Regions from separate parts of the Butyrivibrio proteoclasticus B316 genome, predicted to be linked through region 2. Evidence: predicted binding sites of a transcription regulator. Region 2 holds the regulator's gene; each other region holds the start of a gene.
What was found. Region 2 encodes HrcA, which represses chaperone genes, less so after heat shock. Its sites were predicted from a motif close to TGTTAGCACTCNNNNNNNNNGAGTGCTAACA; they were not measured.
Positions count from the first base shown of each region.

Region 1: BPR_RS02410 (Hsp20/alpha crystallin family protein) is a predicted target of HrcA. The motif match lies at 1,296-1,326, and genes of this name have one in related genera.
Region 3: BPR_RS01290 (Hsp20/alpha crystallin family protein) is a predicted target of HrcA. The motif match lies at 1,727-1,757, and genes of this name have one in related genera.

Region 1 is NC_014387.1:597,728-605,276, reverse strand. It holds gene BPR_RS02415 (MBOAT family O-acyltransferase) at 1-994, opposite strand, end outside; gene BPR_RS02410 (Hsp20/alpha crystallin family protein) at 1,414-1,905, shown strand; gene BPR_RS02405 (superoxide dismutase) at 2,297-2,914, shown strand; gene BPR_RS02400 (hypothetical protein) at 3,019-3,225, opposite strand; gene BPR_RS02395 (bifunctional glycosyltransferase family 2/GtrA family protein) at 3,314-4,441, opposite strand; gene BPR_RS02390 (DUF6020 family protein) at 4,438-5,886, opposite strand; gene BPR_RS19495 (adenylyltransferase/cytidyltransferase family protein) at 5,992-7,549, opposite strand, start outside.
Region 2 is NC_014387.1:3,204,378-3,211,926, reverse strand. It holds gene BPR_RS21475 (S8 family serine peptidase) at 90-4,385, shown strand; gene BPR_RS13350 (fibronectin type III domain-containing protein) at 4,375-5,178, shown strand; gene hrcA (heat-inducible transcriptional repressor HrcA) at 5,396-6,427, shown strand; gene grpE (nucleotide exchange factor GrpE) at 6,475-7,176, shown strand; gene dnaK (molecular chaperone DnaK) at 7,257-7,549, shown strand, end outside.
Region 3 is NC_014387.1:301,621-309,169, reverse strand. It holds gene BPR_RS01295 (DUF819 family protein) at 1-962, opposite strand, end outside; gene BPR_RS01290 (Hsp20/alpha crystallin family protein) at 1,144-1,593, opposite strand; gene rpsR (30S ribosomal protein S18) at 1,888-2,151, opposite strand; gene BPR_RS01280 (single-stranded DNA-binding protein) at 2,169-2,627, opposite strand; gene rpsF (30S ribosomal protein S6) at 2,646-2,933, opposite strand; gene BPR_RS20260 (DUF951 domain-containing protein) at 3,043-3,216, opposite strand; gene BPR_RS01270 (NAD-dependent protein deacylase) at 3,281-4,039, opposite strand; gene BPR_RS01265 (extracellular solute-binding protein) at 4,245-5,990, opposite strand; gene BPR_RS01260 (carbohydrate ABC transporter permease) at 6,095-7,024, opposite strand; gene BPR_RS01255 (ABC transporter permease) at 7,040-7,549, opposite strand, start outside.

The DNA of each region.
Region 1 (7,549 bases), 950 kb from region 2:
CCGGTTTGATCAGATATTTTTCAACTACCAGTAAAACGAAATATCCAAGCCCCCATGCTATAAATGTGTAATTAGCCCCATGCCAGATACCAGTCAAAAGCCATACTGCAAGCATATTTAGAATATGCCTCCAAAAAGGAACTCTTGATCCTCCGAGAGGAATATACACATAATCTCTAAACCAACTGCTGAGTGAAATATGCCATCTGCGCCAGAATTCTGTCACAGACTTTGAAACATATGGATAATTGAAGTTTTCAAGAAAATGAAAACCGAACATCTTACCCAGACCAATAGCCATGTCAGAGTATCCTGAAAAGTCAAAGAAAATCTGCAAGCTAAAGCATATTGCTCCCAACCACAGGAATGTCGGATTCGCTGTAGCTACATCAGTTCCAAAAGAGCTCGACGCAACCTCAGAAAGATTATTGGCTATGATCACTTTTTTTCCAAACCCTATCATAAAACGCCTAGCGCCATCAGCAAATGTCTCAATATCTGACGTTCTGTTAAGAATCTGATCCTCTATCGTAGAGTATCTGACTATAGGTCCTGCAATCAACTGCGGAAAAAAAGAAATATAAAGTGCCACATAAAGCGGATTCTTCTGAACCTTCACCGTTCCCTTATAAACATCGATCACATAGGACAGTGCCTGAAAGGTGAAAAAAGAAATGCCTATGGGCAAAGCTATTCCCTTAAGCTGCAGACTTGCGCCGCTGACTTTGTTAGCAATAGTAATTGCGAAATCAAGGTATTTGTACACAAATAGAATTCCTATGTTAAGAACAACATCCAAAACCATCAGAACTTTAGAAAACGCTTTATCTCTTTTCTTATCTATAATAAGTGCAAACAGATAGTTGAGCGCAATTGAGCCTATCATAACAAAAACAAATTTAGGCTCGCCGTATGCATAGAATCCAAGACTAGCTACCAGTAATATGTAATTTCTATATTTATCCTTAGAAATATAATACAGTACTAAAACCAAAGGCAAAAAATAAAACGTAAATAATAAACTTGAAAAAACCATTTTTTCCCAATTATCCTTAATTATTTCACTTTTTCGTTCTACCTATTGTATCATTTTTCTCCCAAAATAATAAGAGGCAGGAACTCCAAGTTCCTTAAGTGGCTTTAAGAGTGCGTTTTTTCTCCCTGCGCAGTTACTCTTGTAATGTAATCAACAAAGATAGCTCGTCTTAATTGGATACTTTTCCACTTCATAAATTTTTTAGAAAAAAGAATGTTGACATTCTGTTCCACATGTTCTATAACATACTTAAACAAATTGTTAGCAGTCTTTCAAGGTGAGTGCTAATTACATTTTGCACAAGGCTTGCGGATAGCTAACAACTTTCACAAAACCAACACTACAACAAATAATTATAGAAAAGGAGCGTGATTTTTATGTTGATGCCTATGCTTTGGAGTAACAATGATATTTTCGATGAGATGGATGATCTTTTTAACAGAGGATTCTGGGGATGGAATGATGACAGTTGCCGCAGAGACGGCACAAACCACGTAGATGATGCTCGCAGAAATGCTCTTGCAGGTAGCAGCCTCATGAGAACAGACGTGATTGAGAAGGATAACTGCTATCAGCTAGAAGCTGAGCTTCCCGGATTCAACAAGGAAGATATCAATATTGATCTCAAGGACAACCTGCTGACAATCAGCGCTTCCCACAGTGAGAACAAAGATGAGAAGGACAACGATGGCAAGTATATCCGCCGCGAGAGAAGATCTTCATCTTACCAGAGATCCTTCCGCGTAGAAGGCCTTAAGCCTGAAGATATCATCGCTCAGTACAGAAACGGAGTTCTGACCGTCAATATTCCCAAGAAGGAAGCACTTCCTGAGAAAGAGGAAGTTCACAGAATTGAGGTTAAGGACTGATGACCAAGTTGCATCCAGCTTTAGTTGATGTCATACTGGTAAATAATAGGTAAATGGATATTTATAGCTACAGCCCGGGAAATCCCGGGCTGCTTTTTTGCACTCAATACTGTTAATTTATATTAACTGTGCATCTATATAATTCTATATAATTACATCGCATCTATATAATCCTATATAATTCTATATAATTATGTCATATCTATATAATACGATATAATTCCATTTTATCTAAATAATCCTCATACCGTATATAAAAAGTCTTCATTCCATGTTAAAATATATTCACTATATCGTATATCATAATATAGTAAACAACTAAATATTTATCTCAATTATTCCTCGCAGTTCCTGGATGTTCTGCGAGGCTAACGCGAAAGGGGATGTTACAATGTTCGAACAGGTTAAACTTAGTTATGACGCAAATGCACTTGAGCCCCATCTTGATCAGCTGACCATTGAAACTCATTATGGTAAGCACCATGCTACTTACACCAAGACCTTTAACGAACTTGCAGAAAAAGCCGGTGTAGCAGGCAAATCAGTGGAAGAAATCCTTGGATCACTGGATCAGATTTCTGACGAGACACTTAGAAAAGGCCTTCGCAATCAGGGCGGCGGCTATTACAACCACAACCTGTATTTTGAAGCATTTTCTCCAAATCCTGCCAAGGCTCCTACAGGAAAACTCCTTGAAGCCATTAACAGAGACTGCGGAAGTGTCGAGAACTGTATAGATGCCCTGTCCAAGGCTGCTGCCGGACAGTTTGGCTCTGGCTGGTCATTCCTTTCTACAGATAAATCAGGTAAGCTCTATGTGAGCGCATCCCCTAATCAGGATAACCCTATCAGTGAGGGAACAGGCAGAACACCTATCCTGGCACTTGATGTCTGGGAGCACGCATACTACCTTAAGTACAAGAATCTCAGGCCTGACTACATCAAGGCATTTTGGGAAATCCTTGACTGGAAAGTAATAGAGGCTAACTACGAGAAAGCAATTGGATAATTCTGATCAGCGCTCGAGATAATAACGAAAATCAAGCCTGCAGGTATCGTCATGATACTTGCAGGCTTTTCAATAATAAATAGCTATATACGTCATATACTATTTTATTCCTCATCCTCATCATCCATCTCATCAAATGCAATGATCGAATCAATAATATCTTCAAAGTCCTCCTGGAGTTCTTCAAGAGTATCCCCTTCATAGGTATAAATATGACCGTCAATTTCCACTTCTCCTGTGTAGAAATCAAGCTTCTCATCATATTCTACTGTTCCGATGTATCCTTCGTATTCTAATTTTTCTTTTGACATTTCAATCCTCCAAAAAAGTGGGAAGTGGGAAATTTCTGGTATCTTCATTTCCCACTTTTTATAATCTATTTCCCACTTCACTTCCCACTTACTTATAAACTATTTCCCTCTGCACCACGAAGCTCAATAGGAACAGCACGCAGTCCACCGGAATCTTCACAACAAACTCAGGCACCATAGGTAGTAACCCGGTAAAAAATGTTACGAGTCCGCCACTAAGAAGCATTATGCAAACCGCAAGCACAAAATACTTGATCGCTGCCTGAGATTTACTGCCCTTCCCTTTGAACACAACCTTATAATTTATGAGAAAGTTATAAATTGCAGAAATCACTCTTGCAAGAATCGTTGCCAGCATTACATAACCTATAGCCACAGGTACATTTCTAAACATACTGCAGAAAATACTGAACATCACGATATCAACTATGCTAGATGAAAGTGATGAGAACAGAAACTTCACAAACACCGCATAAATCCTGATTGAATCAAGTATGGGATTAAAGTGACTGGACTTATTCTCCTCAAGGTAAATAGTCTTGATCGGCACTTCCACAATCTTAATGCCAAGTTCCTTGGTGGCAATCAGCATATTTGTCTCAAACTCAAAGCGTTCGCCCTTCTCTGTTAAAAGATATTTCATAAACGGAACGCTGATTCCGCGAAGCCCGGTCTGAGTATCGCTGATAGATAGTCCCAGTAAAAGCTTCATAACGCGGCTCGTAGTCTTGTTACCAAATACAGATCTGGCAGGAATTCCGGATTCGTTGAAATTGCGGCAGCCAAGGACAAGAGTCTCGCCTTGACATGAATCTACTTCATCCACTGCAACCAATGTACTACCGACATCTGAAGTAGTAGCATTATCTGACTTCCCAACGCATGCCTCAATCAGTGCCTTCTTACACTTCTCTATATCTTCCGTAGTATGCTGTCCATCTGAATCCGCAGTAATTACTCCCAAAAGATCCTCATAGGTATTCAGGCAATAGTTGAAAGAGGTCTTGAGTGCACGCCCCTTTCCCATATTCACAGCATGAGTCAGGACAGTAGCGCCTTTCTCAGAAGCACCTTCAAAAATCTGTCCAAACCTGGCCTTATCTGAGCCATCATTAACAACTATCACCGGGCCAAGCCCTGCATTATTAAGTTCATCTATTAGCCCTAACAGCTTCTCATCCGGCTCATAGGCCGGTATAATAATCGGTATTGTCATACTTTCTCCTCTACTTCAGCGTATAAATACAAGAAATACATTGGCTTTAAGATAAACGCAGCGTACGTGTACCTAAAGAGTGACGCATAGGAAAACAAAATCAGGCCTACTATAATGATCAGCGGCGGAAGGTACAAGATATTCCTCCCGGATTTCTTTTCCAAAGAATTAATGATCATGCATAGAATTATCAGCCACAGCGCTGATGCACTAGATGTGATCAATCTGAATCCCGGGATCACCTTCATTTTATCGTATAACTCTCCGCCAATATCATGTCCCAGAAATAGCTTGGAACTACGTGCAATCCCATAATCATTATCATAAATCCTGTTATCCCATATCCATTTTGGTTTAACGGGCCACCAGTACAGAATAGTATGATCTACAAAAGCATCTAAATACGCCTTAGGATGAGCTCTCATCATATCAAAATACAGCTTTGAGAAGTTCCCCCCTCGATTTGAAATCACGTCAAAATCAAATATACTTTTTAGTGGATCTATAATAGTCGGATCATAGTTTTCAACAATATCGTTCAAGCCTTTGCCTGTCTGCAAAAAGTCTTGAATACGCTCTTTTTCAGTCTCTGTTATCTCATTGTCCTGAACGGATCTGGCTATCTGCTGAACCTGAAGGGAAAGAGCCCTCGAAGCACTTACATTGCCAACTCCAAATGAAGGGTATATCACCGACATAACTATTACAGACATTACAGCTCCAATTACTACTGTTAGTCCTACTCTTCCAGACGTGCCCATATTTTTCAATAATGAGCTTACAGCTCTACTTTTACTATCTTTCCTATTTCGTATAAAGCCCTTGGCAAACAACACCACGCCAAAAATCAAAAGCGCTGTCCAGGAACTATTTCTCGTCAAGGAAGTAAATAGTACCAGAAGGAAGAGTAACACCTTATTCTTCGCATTCCACTCTCTTTCACCGGTCAGACACAGGTAGATCATGACACTACATGCAAGAAAAGTTACTGCAAAGAAGGTATCTTTCCACATCCCAACAGAATATAGCAGGTTAACAGGATTAATCGCATAAAACGCCAGGACAACTGCTACAACTATCAGTTTGAAACCTTTCTGGTAAAAGAGATATGTGATAAAGCTACCTACAGCTGCATATAAGCTAAACTGAAACAATGTATACAGTGCAATTCCAACGTTTATATTTCCGGCAAGAAGCCCTATCTTCACAAACAATGTAACAACAATTGTATTAACAAAAGGATTATAGTTCGTAAAGTGATTGTACCCCAGCGCCTCAGCCATCTGAGCAGAAGTATCTGTTGAATATGTTCCCGGAAAAAGATTGAGAAAAACTGCAAAACATGGTAGCCAAATCGAGCCAAAAATAAGCAGCCTGATCAACACACTGTCATTTCTCTTTTCTCCAATGAACACTCTTTTTATCTTATCTATATTTGCTTTCATCTACTCCTCAATTCCTGTTATCATTTCAAAACACTCAGAAGCAGGCAGTATGAGGGTAATCTCATTTTCTCATGCCTTATCTGCATCAATAATGCTCTGACTCACTTATTCCTTAATCATATCCAGTTTGTCCCCCAGATAATTGTAAGTTGTCTCAGGCACGATTTCCTTAACGCCAGCATAATCTCTTTCTTCAAGGAGCTTTCTAACTCTTGATGCGCTAATTACCACATCACTACCTGATGCTACCGTTTTTCTTGGTATCTCAATAAACTCAAAACCATACTTAGGCAGGGTGTTTCTCATGCTGTCATTATACTGCCTGGTGTACTGATCTATCGGCTCTTCTCCAACAAAACGTACTGTAATATCAAGTGCTGAAGCAATCTGCATGAAAAATTCAAGGTCATCGCTTGCATTTAGGTAAGCATCCTTAAACTCCGCTTTAGTAAAATATCCGGGAAGTGTCTGTGATGACAGAATAAATCTGCCACTTGGCAAGACGCTGACATTACTAAGGTCCGCAGTTCCTTGTTTAACCATTTCCAACCTATCTGAGAATTTGAAAATAGATTTATCCTCTTCCACGACAAAAACATATAAATGATCAACCATTCCAGCTGCAGTCTCAATTAAATAGCGATGCCCAAGTGTAAAAGGATTGCAATTCATTACAATAGCACCTTTTTTGCCAGGAGACTCTACCTTATTCACTGCCATTTCATCAAGGCATTTGAGTAGCTGTGGATCAGTCAGCAGCTCTTTACCCGGAATCCTCTTATGCTCAGGGCCAAAAGAAATAACATCGGCCTTACTCTGCCTATTTTCAGACGAACTTCTATCTACACATACCGCGCTTCTAACAGTCGCAACGATCTCTTTGACAACCTCATTCTTGACTGTCATGTCATAATGATTGATATCATCAAAAATATGTTTATGAAGCTCCGGAACACGCTTATAAGCAGGCGTCAGATCGCAGTAATGGACTCTGGGAATCTTATGCTTGATCTTCTTGATATTATCAAGTGACCACCATATTATCACATCGCCAGGCTTATAATCCAAAGTCCTCATGATCAGGTTGGTTGCGTGGATCTCACTGCCATAATTCTGAACATTATACTCACTGCCTATTTCCTTTTTGATCAGGGATGCAAGTGTATGATCATCATCAGCTCCAAGATCTCGAACCACACAAGCCCCAAACATATATATATCGTTATGTGCTCCAACTCTATTGCCGCTAGTCACTCTAAATCCATTAAGGAAATTAATGTATTCACCGTTTCCATACATCTGAGAAAATCCCTTATCATAGCTATGGATCAGATTTCTCTGATTTGGCAAAAGATGCGTTGTTCCCCTAGCCTCGTGACGCTTTTTGTTGAAGGCTTCTGAATCTTTGTGCCTTAGCTTATCCCATGATTCAATAGTTGCAACAAGTTCCTGATCACCTTTAAAATCTGCATAATCAGCAGAACAAACAGTGACAACGGTCACTCCCTTATCAATAAGGAGCTTCAAAATATTATCAATGTCACGCCTATATGTTTCCACAGGCTTATAAAAGCTTCTAAACATATTGTTTGCAAAAAAGACATTAGCCTCGTGCTCAGAATTGCCGTAAAAAAGCGGAAACTGTGGCATTGGATCCATGATC
Region 2 (7,549 bases):
AGATTAGTTTTGTCAGACTATTACGAGGAACAGATAAAAACGTACTAATTAAAAGTACTTTTTATAAATAATAAGTGGAGGATAAGTGTATGAAAAGAAAAGTTGGACCCGCTAGGGTGCTGGCAGTGATCTTGAGCGCAACTTTTGCGTTTACAAATGTAATTACTGCTGCAGCTACTTCTGGGGATGACGCTGCTTCTCTTTCTACAAGTGAGGAAGAAGTAGTTTTCGAAACAGACGATCAGAGCTCTTCTGAAGAAGAGACTGTAGTTGCTGACGAGAGCGCACAAGAAGCATCATCTGCCGCAGAAGCTGATTCAGAAAAAGCTTCATCTGAAGAAAATGAGGATGCACCTTTGTTTGAAAAGGTAGATCCTAAGGAAGAAGGACTTGAAGATCCTTCAACAGCTCTTAATGGGGAAGTAACAGAGCTGCCTGAAGAGAAAAAGGATCCGGATGAGCAGACTCGTGTCATCATCGTTATGGAAGGTGATGCGGTCCTTGATAAAGGATTTGACACAGAGAATCTTGCTGATAACAGTGAGGCTATGAGCCTCTCAGAGAATATCATTGCTGAGCAGGAGGAGACTATTGAGAAGATTTCTGAGGAAGCTCTCGATGGAGAGGAACTTGATGTTAACTATAATCTCTCAATTCTTACAAATGCAGTATCAGCTGATGTTGCTTACAAAGATATTGAAAATATCGTTAATGTAGACGGCGTTGCTGCTGTTTATGTGGCTCAGAAGTATGATCCACAGGAGACTGCAGAGCCTATGACAATCACATCAGGTGATATGGTTGGAAGTTATACAACATGGGCAGCAGGTTATACAGGCGCAGGCACAAGAATTGCTATAATTGATACCGGTATTGATGCTGATCACCCATCATTTGATGCAGGTGCTTTTGATGCTCATTTGAATGAGACAGCAGAAGCTGCCGGAAAGAGTGTTGCAGATTACTCACTTCTTACAGCAGAGGAAATTGCAGCAGTTCTTCCAAATCTTAATGTTGCACAGAAAAATCAGGGTGTTACTGCTGAGCAGTTATACCTTAATGAAAAAATCCCATTCGCATTCAACTATGTTGATAAGGATCTTGATGTAACTCATGATAATGATAACCAGGGCGACCATGGTACACACGTATCTGGAATTTCTACAGCTAACTACTATGTTCCAAACTCATCTTCTGAGAGTGGATATGCAAGACAGGATGTTGGTGTTGTAGGTATTGCTCCTGATGCTCAGCTCATTACTATGAAGGTATTTGGTAAGGGCGGCGGTGCATATAGTGATGACTATATGGCAGCTATCGAGGATGCTCTTCTTCTTAAGGCTGATGTAGTTAACCTTTCACTTGGTTCAAGTGCAGCCGGTTACTCTTCAGATTCAGAAGAATATGTAAACGGAATCTTCAAAAAGCTTGAGGGAACAAGCACTGTAGTATCTATTTCAGCAGGTAACTCCGGACGTTGGACTGATGATTCAACATATGGTGTTAACCTCAGCAAGGATGTTAACCAGGATACAGTAGGATCACCGGGATCATATACAAATGCGCTTACTGTAGCAAGTGCTGTTAATAACGGAATGGTTGGTAACTACTTTGCAACAGCTGATGGCAAGAAGATTTTCTATACAGATGGTAATGATACACTTGCTCCTAAGTTTGCTACTTTGGATACAACAGGAAACGGAACAGATTATCCATTTGTACTTATTGCCGGAACTGGCGTGCCTACGGATTATGAGGGACTGGATGTTACTGATAAGATTGTATTTGTTCAGCGTGGAGCCATCACATTTGGTGAGAAGCAGATGAATGCTGAAGCAGCAGGCGCTAAGGCTGTTATTATTTATAACAATCAGCCTGGTACGATCAGCATGACACTTCAGGGCAGCACAGCTGTTATTCCTGCAGTATCGATCACTCTTGCAGATGCACAGATAATTGCAGCTGATTCTGAGCAGATAGCAGATAATGCTTTTGCGGGAACAATCACTGTTTCTTCCAAGATTGGCGTTAAGACAGATACATCTGATGGATATACAATGAGTGATTTCTCATCATATGGTGTTCCAAGTTCTCTTGATCTTAAGCCTGAGATTACAGCACCTGGTGGAAACATCTATTCAACAAGAGACGGTGGTACATATGGTCTGATGAGCGGAACTTCAATGGCTGCTCCTTCTATTTCAGGTCAGAGTGCACTTGTAGAACAGTATATCCGTGAAAATGGACTTGCAGACAAGACAGGTCTTTCCGTTCGTACACTGGCACAGACACTTCTCATGAGTACAGCTATTCCTCTTCACGAGGATAACGATCCTAGCGCTCCTGAGTTCTCACCTAGATCACAGGGTGCAGGTCTTGCAAATGTATATAACGCAGTTTCTACTCCTTCATATGTTCTTGTAGGAGACAAGGCTGGAAACGATGGTAAGGTTAAGGTTGTTCTCGGCGAAGATCCTGAGAAGAGCGGAAATTATAGTTTTGCTTTTGATGTTTACAACATGACAGATGTTCCTCAGTACTATGTACTTGACTCTACAGTAATGACTGAGCAGCTCTATGAACAGAGCGGTATCACATATTTTGCAGGATCATCACATGTACTTAATCCTTCTGTTTCTCTTTCTGCTAGTGATACAGCACTTGTATATGACATCAATGCCGATGGTACAGTTAACAAAGACGACAGAAAGGCATTACTTCAGGTAATAAATGATTCAGCTGAGAATCAGGTTATTGATCAGAATCAGGATTACTTTGATCTGAATGATGATGGAGTTCTTAATACTAAGGACGTATATCTGTTTGGTAAGGTTTTGAATGGCAAGTCAGATGTTGCAAATCTTGGACTTGAGGTTGTAAGAGTTACAGATCAGACTACAGTTAATGTAAATATCAATCTTTCAGACGCTGACAGAGAATATCTTGCAGGCTTTGAGAATGGTATTTATGTAGATGGTTTCGTATATGTAAAGGGTAATGTGGATCTCTCAGTTCCTTTCCTTGCTTTCTATGGAAGCTGGATGGATTCTTCAATGTTTGAAGACTTTGACTTTGAAGAGAGCGTACACAATCCTGCGTACAGCGCACAGACATATACAGGTATCTCCAAGACTAACTTCCTGTCAGTGTACCCATTAGGTGATTACTCATCTGAAAACGAGATGTACTTTATTCCTAATCTTGTTACTGATGATGCTCAGTATGTTCCTGACAGAAATGCTATCAGCTCACAGAATGGAACAGCACTTGGAAGTATGTACTACTCACTTATCAGAAATGCAAGCAGAGTTATCATGTCTATCACAGACAGAAATACTGGAGAAGTTTACTACGAGGATACTCAGCTTGAGAACTATGCAGCATTCATTTATCAGGGCCAGTGGGAGAATTACATCCAGTATCTTGATCTCATGTGGAAAGGAACTGATAAGGATGGTAATGCTCTTGAAGATGGTGTAGAAGTTGATGTTACACTTGAGGCAGTTCCAAGCTACTATGATAATGTAGAAGATCCAACTACACTTAAGGGTAAGGGACTTTACCTTACAACACCTATTGCTATCGATAATACTGAGCCTGAAATTGTAGGTGCTGCTCAGAATGAAGATGGCAAGTACAATATTTCTGTTTATGATAACAGATATGTATCATCTGTTCTTATACTTAACAGAAATGGCGATATCGTTAGCAGATATGCTGTTAACCAGCTTGAAAAGGGTGTTGATTCTGTAGTTACTATTGATGCTCCTGAAGATGTTTTCTATGTAGAAGTATTTGACTATGCTTTGAATACATCTGTATATCGTTTCAATAACACAGGTCATGCTGATACTAAGTTTGTAACAGAGATCACTTTGGATAAGACAGAAGTATCTGTAAGAGAGCGCTCTAGAACACAGGTAGTTGCAACAGTTGGTCCTAAGTGGCTTGAAGAAGGCTATGACGGAGTAGAATGGACATCTTCTGATGAGAGCGTTGCAACAGTAAATGCAAACGGTGTCATCACAGGTGTTAAGGAAGGAACAGCTGTAGTAACAGCTACAACAGTTGCTACTGATAAGGATGGCAATCATCTTTCAGCTGAAGTAAAAGTAACAGTTACAAAGCGCGGCGGCTGGAATGGCACAGAAGATCCTGATGATGAGTCCGTTGAGGATGCAAGCACAGATAATTCTTCTGTAGATGAAACAGCAGTTGATGAAGCTGATGAGGATTCATCTGAAGAAATATTCTATGATATTAACGATGAGAAAAAAGATAATTCAGCCGATGAGGCTAGTGTAGAAGCTAGTGCAGAAAGCTCAGATTCATCTGCAGATGCAGCTTCAGAAGAAACTACAGAAGGAGGAGAGAATGATGATTAAGTCTATTAAAAAAGCTTTCGTTCTCGGAATGACTTCACTTATTCTTTTCGCTGGACTGCCTGCAACAACAGCACATGCGGCTGACAGCGAACCAATTCATACAGTTACAAGTGTATCAGGTAAGGAAAGCAATCCTGTTGTTACATATGAACTTAAGTTTGATAAAACAAGAGTTACTGATGGAAGAATAGCAGTTTTATATGATCCTGAAGTTCTCACACTTGCACAGGGTAAGGGAAACGTCAATTTCAGCGAAAGAGACTTCAACAAGGATTATAAGGAAGGCGACCAGACAGGTGTTTCTTTCGCATTCGTACATGATGAAGGCAAGTATGTTAAGGGATCTCTTTTAACACTTACATTCTATGTTAAACCTGGAATTGAGAGCCAGAGTACTACATTTAAAACAGAAGTATTCCAGATAAGTGATGGCGATAAAGATGTTTTGACAAATGTTGTACTTGATGATACGGTTGAGGTTGGAAGACCTAAGCTTGTAGCTCCTGCAAATGTTCAGGCTACACAGGGACTTATCGGAGTAGATGTATCATGGGATGAAGTTCCGGGTGCTGATGGCTACACAGTTTACCGTGCTGAGTCAGAAAATGGAACATATAAAGTGCTTGGTTCAACTTCTGGAAACAGCTACAATAACTTATGGGTAAACAAGAACAGAACATATTATTTCCAGGTTAAGGCTTACCAGAAGCAGGGCAAGGAAAAAGTTTATTCTGAGCCATCTGCTCCAGTATCTATAAAAGTTAAAGGTCTGCTTGAGAAATTAGGCGGCTGATATATTAGTTAATAAGTAGGAGCTTGCTTTTAGCAGGCTCCTATTTCTATGAAAAAAGACTATTAACATTTATTTTATAAAAGCAAGGTTGACATGTGAGCTTCATAGTGATAACTTATGATACAGAAGATGTTAGCACTCAAATGAAGTGAGTGCTAACACTTCAAAAATCAATACCATTCCAATGAATTTACCGGTGATTACAGAGGAAGGGCTTATGGAATTAGACGAGAGAAAAAGAAAAATACTTCATGCTATAGTCAAGAATTATTTGGAAACGGGAGAGCCTGTTGGCAGTAGAACGATTTCCAAATATACAGACCTTAACCTTAGCTCAGCTACAATACGTAATGAAATGGCAGACCTTGAAGAGATGGGGCTTATAATTCAGCCGCACACCTCAGCCGGACGTATTCCATCAGATATGGGCTACAGAGTATATGTTGATGAGATGCTCAGGGACAAGGAAGCTGAAGTTGAGAACATGAAGGAAATGCTTCTTGATAAGGAAGAGAAGCTTGAGAATCTTCTCAAGCAGGTGGCCAAGACTCTTGCAGTTGATACGAATTACGCCACTATGATCTCTGCTCCTCAGATCAGGAAGAATAAACTTAAATTCATACAGATATCCAAGGTTGATGATGAACATCTGTTGGCAACCATAGTGATAGAAGGCAATGTTATCAAGAACAAGATCATCACTGTAGAGGAAGTACTTGATGATGCTACGATGCTCAAGCTTAACATCTTGATGAATACCAGACTTGACGGACTTGCTGTTGAGGACATAAATCTTGGATTAATAGCTGCAGTCAAGCAGGAAGCGGGAATCCATAGTGAGATCATCGGCAATGTTATAGATGCAGCAGCAGAGTCAATTACAGCAGATGAGGATCTTCAGATATATACAAGTGGTACGATGAATATTTTCAAGTATCCGGAGCTTACAGATTCTGCCAAGGCCAGCGAATTGATCAGTACCTTTGAAGATACCAAGGACTTGTCCAGTATCGTAGAGGGAACTCTTTCAGCAGACGCCGAGGAGACTGGAATTCAGGTATACATAGGTAATGAAACTCCTGTCCAGGCCATGAAGGATTGCAGTGTTGTAACAGCAACATATGAGCTCGGAGATGGAATGAAGGGTACAGTTGGTATCATCGGACCTAAGAGAATGGATTACGACAAGGTAATCACTACACTTAAGAATATGAGGCATGCGCTTGATGATCTGTATAAGAAGGATTAGCAAATGTGCATTTTGAGATAGAAAGATTTGTATAGGAGGCAGTTGATTTGAGTAACACAGACAAGAACAAGCCTGTAAGCGAGCAGGACAAAGAAGTCCTTGAGAATATCATGGAAGAACTTGAGGCTGAAGCCAAAGAGAAGGCTGAGGCTACAGATAAAAAGGCTGACGAGGCAGCAGATAGTGCTGCTGAGACAGAGACTGTAGCTGAAGAGACATCTGAGGATACAGCTGAAGATAAGACTTCTGAAGACAATGCCGAAGGCAAGGAACACAAGAAAAAGAATCCTTTCGCCAAGAAGGACAAGAAAGATCCACTTAAAGAAAAAGTTGACGAGCTTAATGACCGTGTCATGAGACAGATGGCTGAGTTCGATAACTTCAGGAAGAGAACTGACAAAGAGAAGGCTCAGATGTTTGAGCAGGGTCAGAGTAATGTATTAGAGAAGCTTCTTCCTGTTATAGACAATTTTGAGAGAGGCCTTGCAGCAGTTCCAGAAAATGAAAAAGATGGAGCTTTTGCAGAAGGCATGAACAAGATTTACAAGCAGCTTGTTACAGAGCTTGAAAATCTTGGGGTAACCCCGATTGAAGCTGTGGGTAAAGAGTTTGATCCAAATCTTCACAATGCAGTAATGCAGGTAGAAAGTGGAGAATATGAATCAGGAATAGTTGCACAGGAACTTCAAAAGGGATATAAATTCCACGACACCGTGCTCAGACATAGCATGGTAGCTGTTGCACAATAAGTGATATAGGATTGCAGCAATTAAGCAATCCGAAAATTCAGATGATTTGTACATTATTCAAATAAACGGAGGAAAATAAGATGAGTAAGATTATCGGTATCGATCTTGGTACAACAAATAGCTGCGTAGCAGTTATGGAAGGCGGACAGCCTACAGTTATCGCTAACGCTGAAGGCGCAAGAACAACACCTTCTATCGTAGCTTTTACAAAGAATGGAGAGAGAATAGTAGGTGAGCCTGCTAAGCGTCAGGCAGTAACTAATGCAGATAATACAATTGCTTCAATTAAGAGAGATATGGGTACAGACAATGGTCGTACAATTGATGGCAAGAAGTATTCTCCTCAGCAGATTTCAGCTATGATTCTTCAGAA
Region 3 (7,549 bases), 650 kb from region 2:
AGCAGAAGAATCGGTGCATTCTTTATTATCATTAAAATTGATGCCGGAACACCAATAACAAAATAAAACAGATAAATGAGCCATGTTCCCAATTCCTTAGCCCCATGGATCTCTTTTGCCTGCTTCTCAAAACAAGATGCAAATATCATAGATATATTAGTTATCCACACATACTGGCTTCCAAAGAAGGTATTAAGCATCTTTAGAAAGGCGTTACTCTGAGGAATAGTGTCTGATAAAAAACCTGCTATAAGCTTAGAGAACATAACAACTATGGCTGCATACGCAAAAGCTGCCGCTATGTCTTTTAACGAAATATCTGACCTTTCCCAGTACTGCGCAGCCAGAGTCTGTCCATTTTCAGTATTTCCATTCTGCTCTACTTCTTCAATATGAGGATGAGGAAAGTGCTTTCTAAACCAAACGCTTGAAGCGATACCTATAAGGATCATAAAATATATAGCCATGTTCAGGTTATCAGCTACAGTGGCGGAAGAAATAAGCATCCCATCTACATGAAAGGCATCTGCAACGGCTGTGAAGTTCACACCACCACCTATATATGAGCCTGTCATCATCGCCGCAACACCGGGAAGCCCATCTACTACTTTGCCTAATAAAGCAGTGCCTGCAATTGCTCCTACCAGCGTTCCTGCTGCCCCTATCAGGAATATAAAAAGAAGTCTGCCTGTATCCTTCCATATCTTAAAAATGTTGGCATTAAGCAGCAGTAATGGAATTGCCAGCGGAACCGCATACCCCCAGACTATATCGTCAAACACCGGTGCGCTTGCCGGAATGACATTGATATTTGTCAAAATAACTGCTATTAAAAGCGTTATGACTGCGCCTGAAATTTTGGCTGCCCATTTGTATTTCTGCTCGAGATAAATTGCTACAAAGCTTGATAAGAACATTATTGAGATCAGTGCCCAATTGTTACTTTCAGAAATAATAGACATAAGAAATTCTCCCCCTAAAATGGCTGTTTATTTTTTCTACCTAATTTATGATACGATAATAAAAGTACTATGGTTATAAAAAAGAAATTAATTTTATCTTTTGTGACATTTGCTTGCCGGTCTTGTGCAACAAAAAAGCGCTTCTTAGGATTTCTCCTAAGAAGCGCTTTTATATATCACATTATCCTTCGATTGCTATCAGATTCTTTTCCGGAATCTTCTTTTCCAATGCCTTCTTAGGCATTGTCAGCGTCAATACTCCATGTCTATAGGTAGCTTCGATGTCTTCCTTCTCAACATTTTCGCCAATATAGAAGCTCCTTGTCATAGACCCTGCGTATCTCTCCTGTCTGATAAGTTTGCCCTTCTTATCATTCTGATCTTTATCAAGACCTTTTGCTGCGCTGATAGTAAGGTAACCATTATCAAGTTCTACTGTTATCTCTTCCTTCTTAAAGCCAGGCAGATCAATTGAAACTTCATAATTGTTTTCTTTTTCCCTTATGTCAGTCTTCATCATCCGGTTAGCTTTTCTGCCATAAAGCTTGCGCTCCATGTCGTCAAACTCTTTCATTGGGAAACCAAACAGATCATCAATAAAATTCTCTTCAAAAATACTAGGTGCTAACATAATACTTACCTCCTTTGCACAAAAACAATTGTTAACTGTTAATGAGCATTGGGACGGAGGGTTTAGATCTTCGGAAACTGTAAGTCCTAACGGTCTTCTCTGTTCCTTTGTTCTACTTTATGTATAACACTATAATTAGCACTCGTCAATAGAGAGTGCTAATTTGGATAAAAATGGCTTGTATCTTACAAGACAAAATTAATATCTCAGCAAGTACCTAATCGCTATTAAAAAAGACACTTTTTAGAATCTCTTCTAAAAAGTGTCTTCAATACTTATCTTATGTATTACTAATTACTCAGCTACGTAAGGCATGAGTGCAAGATGTCTTGCTCTCTTAACTGCTGATGTAAGCTCTCTCTGGTGCTTAGCGCAGTTACCTGTGATTCTTCTAGGAAGAATCTTGCCGCTCTCAGAAACGAACTTCTTAAGCTTAGCTGTATCCTTGTAATCAATTACATTATCCTTGCCACAGAAAACGCAAACTTTCTTTCTTCTGTGCATTCCGCCCTTTCTCCTCATAGGAGCATCGGACTTATCAGACTTTGTGAAAGCCATTGTATTTACCTCCTAAATTAGTTAAAAGGAAGCTCCTCGTCAATTCCTTCAGGAATGTTCATGAAGCCATCCCCAGCTGCTGAAGGTGCAGGTTCGTTATTACTTGGCATTTCTGATCCGAAGTTTCCACCGTTTGAAGCAGATGAATTCTTGGATTCAGCGAATTCCTGATCTTCCGCAACTACATCAGTTGTGTATACTTTTACGCCATCCTTGTTGGTATAGCTACCAGTCTGGATGCGTCCCGTTACGATAACTTTGGTACCTTTTCTGAAATACTTCTCAGCAAATTCACCAGCCTTGCCAAATGCTACGATCTGAATGAAATCAGCTGTCTGAGCATCCTGGCTGTCTCTTCTGGCAAATCTCCTGTCAACTGCGAGTGTATATCTTGCTACGCAGCTAGCTGTCTCTCCCTGAGAATATCTAACGTCGGGGTCTCTTGTAAGACGACCCATAAGTATAACTTTGTTCATATTTTCGTCCTCTTCTATTTAAGCCTCGTTCTTAACGCATAAATATCTGATGACGCCATCCATAATACGCATACGTGATTCGATCTCTGCTGGAGTTGTTGCCTCAGCGTCGAACTGGATGAAGTAGTAGAAGCCTTCTGTCATTTTCTCGATCTCATAAGCGAGCTTCTTCTTACCCCAATCATCTACGTTAGTAATCTGACCACCATGCTTCTCGATAGTCTTCTTAACCTTCTCGATGACTGCTGTTCTGGCATCGTCTTCGATCTTTGCACTAACAACAACGGCTAATTCGTATTTGTTCATGCTATTGTTACCTCCTTTTGGTCTCTGGCTACATTTTTCATTAACGTAGCAAGGAATTTATCACAGAATGGAATATTATCATAATTTCGCAAGAATTGCAAGCATTATTTTACCTAATGCCACGTATGTTTTTTTCCACATTTTTTCTTGGAACCATGATCTGATGGCCGCACCCCATGCACTTAAGCCTAAAATCCGCTCCCACTCGTAATACTTCCCATTCATAGTTACCGCAAGGATGTTGTTTCTTTAATTTAATAATGTTTCCTACTTGTATATCCATATAAATTGATACTGCTTATTTCCTATATTTATTCTGAAATATACTGATCATAGAGATAATATTTTTATAAACTAATACCCTGTAATCCAGCCAGTTCACGGAACACTTTGCCGATTTTCTCTTTTATCACAAGAGTATTCTCAGCCGCTCTTACGGATATCTCGCTTTCATTAATAATGACCAGATACTTGCCCCTGAAATAATTAATAAAAGAAGCTGCCGGATAAACCGTAAGTGATGTGCCTCCGATGATCAGCATTTCTGCGGCTGAAATTGCTTTGATCGCACCATCCACCTGGTCATCAGGAAGTCCTTCCTCATACAATGTGATATCAGGACGAATTATTCCGCCACAGCTACATCTGGGAATAGGCTCTTTAGATTCAAAGATATAATCCTCAGGATACTCTTTTCCACAGCTCATACAATAGTTTCTAAGAGCACTTCCGTGAATCTCGTATACAGCCACGCTTCCGGCCTTCTGATGAAGTCCGTCAATATTCTGAGTTACGATACCTTTGAGCTTACCAAGCTTCTCAAGAGCTGCCAGATATTTATGAGCATCATTGGGCTCAATGTTCCTGGTATCCATCTTCTGTCTATGGAATTCGTAGTAAACCTGCGGCTCATAGACCAGACAGCTATGGCTTAAAAGATATTCCGGCTGATACTGATCAAATCTCACATCATGCTGATTGTACAGACCATCTTTACTTCTAAAATCCGGAATCCCGCTTTCCGTAGAAACACCTGCTCCGCCAAAAAATACAATATTGTCGCAGGCATCTATCATCTCTTTTAACTTTTGTATCTGTTCTGACATGTTTCCCCCTTTCCTTATTTGTTGCATATATCCCATTTTCAAGCATTTTTTCTGCTTAGCAAATCTATTTTATCACACTTTGAGACCTATTATCGGGCTCATCAGGAAGTTTTTTACCTTGGGAAAAGACAGAAAGAGAGGCCAGACTTTTTTAGCCTGACCTCTCCAATTATTCAATATTGCAATTTTCCCTATTGCCCTGTGATTACTGAAGCTTTGTTGTGTTACCAGCGTCAAACATTTCCTGTCTCTCGTCGATAACATCCTGATATCCTGCATCAAGATACTTCTGTGAAAGCTCATCATAAAGAGCATCAAACTCTTCTGGAGCACACATTACAAGCTGATCACGGTACTCAGGATATACTTCTTCCTTAAGAGCTGTTCCGTTCTCTGTTACAGACTCAAGTGAGCCACCAAACAGACAGTCAACGTTAGCGTATCCAGCCTCGTAAAGAGCGAGCTGACCCTTGTAGTTAGCAAGAAGGTCATCATAGAAGTCCTGAGGAAGTCCCTGAGGATTGATAGCTGCGATATCCTTCTCGATATCACCAAATGACTTAGAAGCTGTAACTACCATCCAGTAGTCTACGTTGTTGTTGTGACCCTGCTGCTCTTCAAGACCAGTCTGATCGCCAACTGCTACAGGGTTGCCATTCTCATCATAGTTGAAGTTTACGCCTTCAAGACCCCACTGCATTGTGAAGAGGTTCTCATCCTGAGCCATCCACTCAAGGTACATCTCACCAGCCTTAACTTCGTCTTCTGTTGCATTGTTTGCAAATGCAATCATAGCACCAAAGATATTGTTAGGACGGAAAGCATTGCTTGAGCCCCATGTTGAATCCTGTGTGAACTTGCCATCACATACAACTACACCAAGCTCTGCATCTGGGTTAGCCTCATAGAATGACTGAAGAACCTGCATGTTAGATGAAACGTATCCGCTCCATGAAAATGCCTTGCCATTGATGAAGTCAGCCTCTACATCAGATGAAGCTCTGAGGTAGTACTCTGGGTTAATGTAGCCTTCGTTGTAAAGCTTGTTGTTCCACTTAAGAAGTCTCTTCTGAGCTTCTGTTGAAAGAGCAGGAATCTGGTAGTCGCCTGTTGTGCACCATGTCTTCTCATCCTGTGGATAATCTCTGAAGCTGTAGTTCTGGTCAGCGCCTGCGCCTGCTACCTTAGATCCTGAAAGAAGGTTCTCATGGCCATTTGCTGTCATCTTAGCATAAGCATCAAGGAGCTCTGTTGCTGTAGCAGGATACTTGTCAAAGCCAGCATCTTTGAGCCAGTCCTTACGATACCATGTTACGAATGTGTAGTTTGTGTTACCATATGGTCTCATACCAAGAACCATGTAGTCTTCATCGCCAAACTTTGTGTAGCCTGTAAGGCCGTTAGCTTCCATATTTCCCCAATATGTAGGAGCGATTGTCTTGAACTGCTCGATGTCGATAGGCTGAAGATATCCATCAGCTGCCCATGTAGCAAGCTTATCATAATCGTACTCCATGCAAAGAGTAGGAAGTGTATTTGTTGAAGCAAGCATAGAATAGTCAGTCATAACGTCTGAACGTGTAATTCCAACATATTCAACCTTGATATTGTACTTATCACCAAAGTTCTCCTGAACCCATTTTGTCCAGTAGTTGTTCTCTACATCTGAGCATCCGTTACCAGCATCGCCTCTGTCATAAACAGCAACACGAAGTGTAACTTCATTGTCAAATGGTGTCCATCCATCAATACCTGCAACTACGTCTGACTCTGTAGCTGTCTCAGCGGCTGGAGCCTCTGTAGTTGTTTCAGTTGTCTGTGCAGCCTCAGTCTGCTGTGTATCTGTAGTAGTTGTATCAGCAGCTGTGTCACCACATCCTACGATTGTTCCGGCTACCATAGCACCTGTAAGTGTTGTAGCAAGAACCTTCTGAAGAAAATTCTTCTTCATAATTCATACCCTCCTTTAAACATAAAGAAAATAAAGTTGTATTTTATGCCATATCCATGGCTTAAAATCTATTCATATAGTTTATTGCTATCCTTGTGCTCTGCTCAGCCCTTTACTGCTCCAATCATTGTACCCTGAACGAAGTACTTCTGAAGGAAAGGATAAATAATAATGATAGGTACAGTTACGAACATAATACATGCAGCCTGTAAAACTTCAGGTGTTGACTGTGAAACACCACCTGTATCAGCAAGTGAAGCATTCTGTGCTTCTGTTGCTGAAGCAACAAGCTGATAAAGCTTATACTGAATCATCTTAAGATCAGCAGATCTTGTGAAGTACATATTATCAGCGTATGAGTTCCAACGTCCTACAGCGTAGAACAGTGACAGTGTCGCGAGGATTGGCTTAGACAGAGGTAAAACAATTTTCCAGAGAATCTGGAAGTTTGTAGCTCCGTCGAGAAATGCTGATTCCTCCAAGCTGTCCGGGATAGTGCTTGCGAAAAAGTTCTTCATGATAAGCATATTATATGGTGAATAAATAAGCGGAAGAATCAATACCCAAAACGTATCCAAAATATGAAGCTGATAATAAAGTATGTATGAAGGAATGATACCTGCTGAGAAATACATTGGAACCATCAGCAGAAATGTCAGTACAGGGCGACCCTTCAATCTCTTTTTTGATAAAGGATAAGCTGCGCAGGTACAAACAATCATACCAAGCAATGTGAATAATAAAGTGATCCATACTGAAAATACCATTGATTTTGTCATGGATTCATCTTTAAAAACTCTTGTAAAAGCATCAAATGTTATATCTTTTGGCCAGAAGTATACTGACTGTGACATTACTGCTGTATTACCTGAAATTGACTTGGCTGCAACATGTACAAATGGAAGTACACATGTAGCACACAATAACACGATGATCAGCATCATGATCGCATCACTTATTTTAAATCCTATAACGGCATTGGCTCCACCTGAGGAGAAGCTCTCTTCACCGTTTACTGTCTTACTCTTTCCCATTGTGAGTCCCCCTTATTATAGCAAGCCGTCTTCGCCAAGTTTCTTGGCTATTCTGTCTGATAAAAGCACCAGTATAACACCGATTGCAGATTGGAAAAGACCTACTGCAGTTGCCATACTAAACTTATTGTTACTGATACCTTTCTGGTAAATATAAACAGCGAGCTGATACTGGAACTCTTTAACCTGAGTATTTCCAAGGGCTGTAAGTCTCTCGAGGTTACTGCCCATAACTCGTCCAAGGTTCATAATAAGCAGTGTAACAATTGTGCTCCTGATTCCAGGAAGTGTAATGTGAACCATTCTCTGCCAGCGGTTAGCGCCATCGATCATTGCCGCTTCATAAAGTTCTCCGCTAATACCTGTGATAGCTGCAAGATAGAGGATTGTTCCCCATCCCATGCCCTGCCAAACACCAATCAGCAGATAAGTTACTGCCCAATGCCATTTCTCATTGAGGAACGGAATACCCTGATCAATGAGACCAGTCTGCATCATTGCTACGTTCACAAGTCCGCTTGAAGG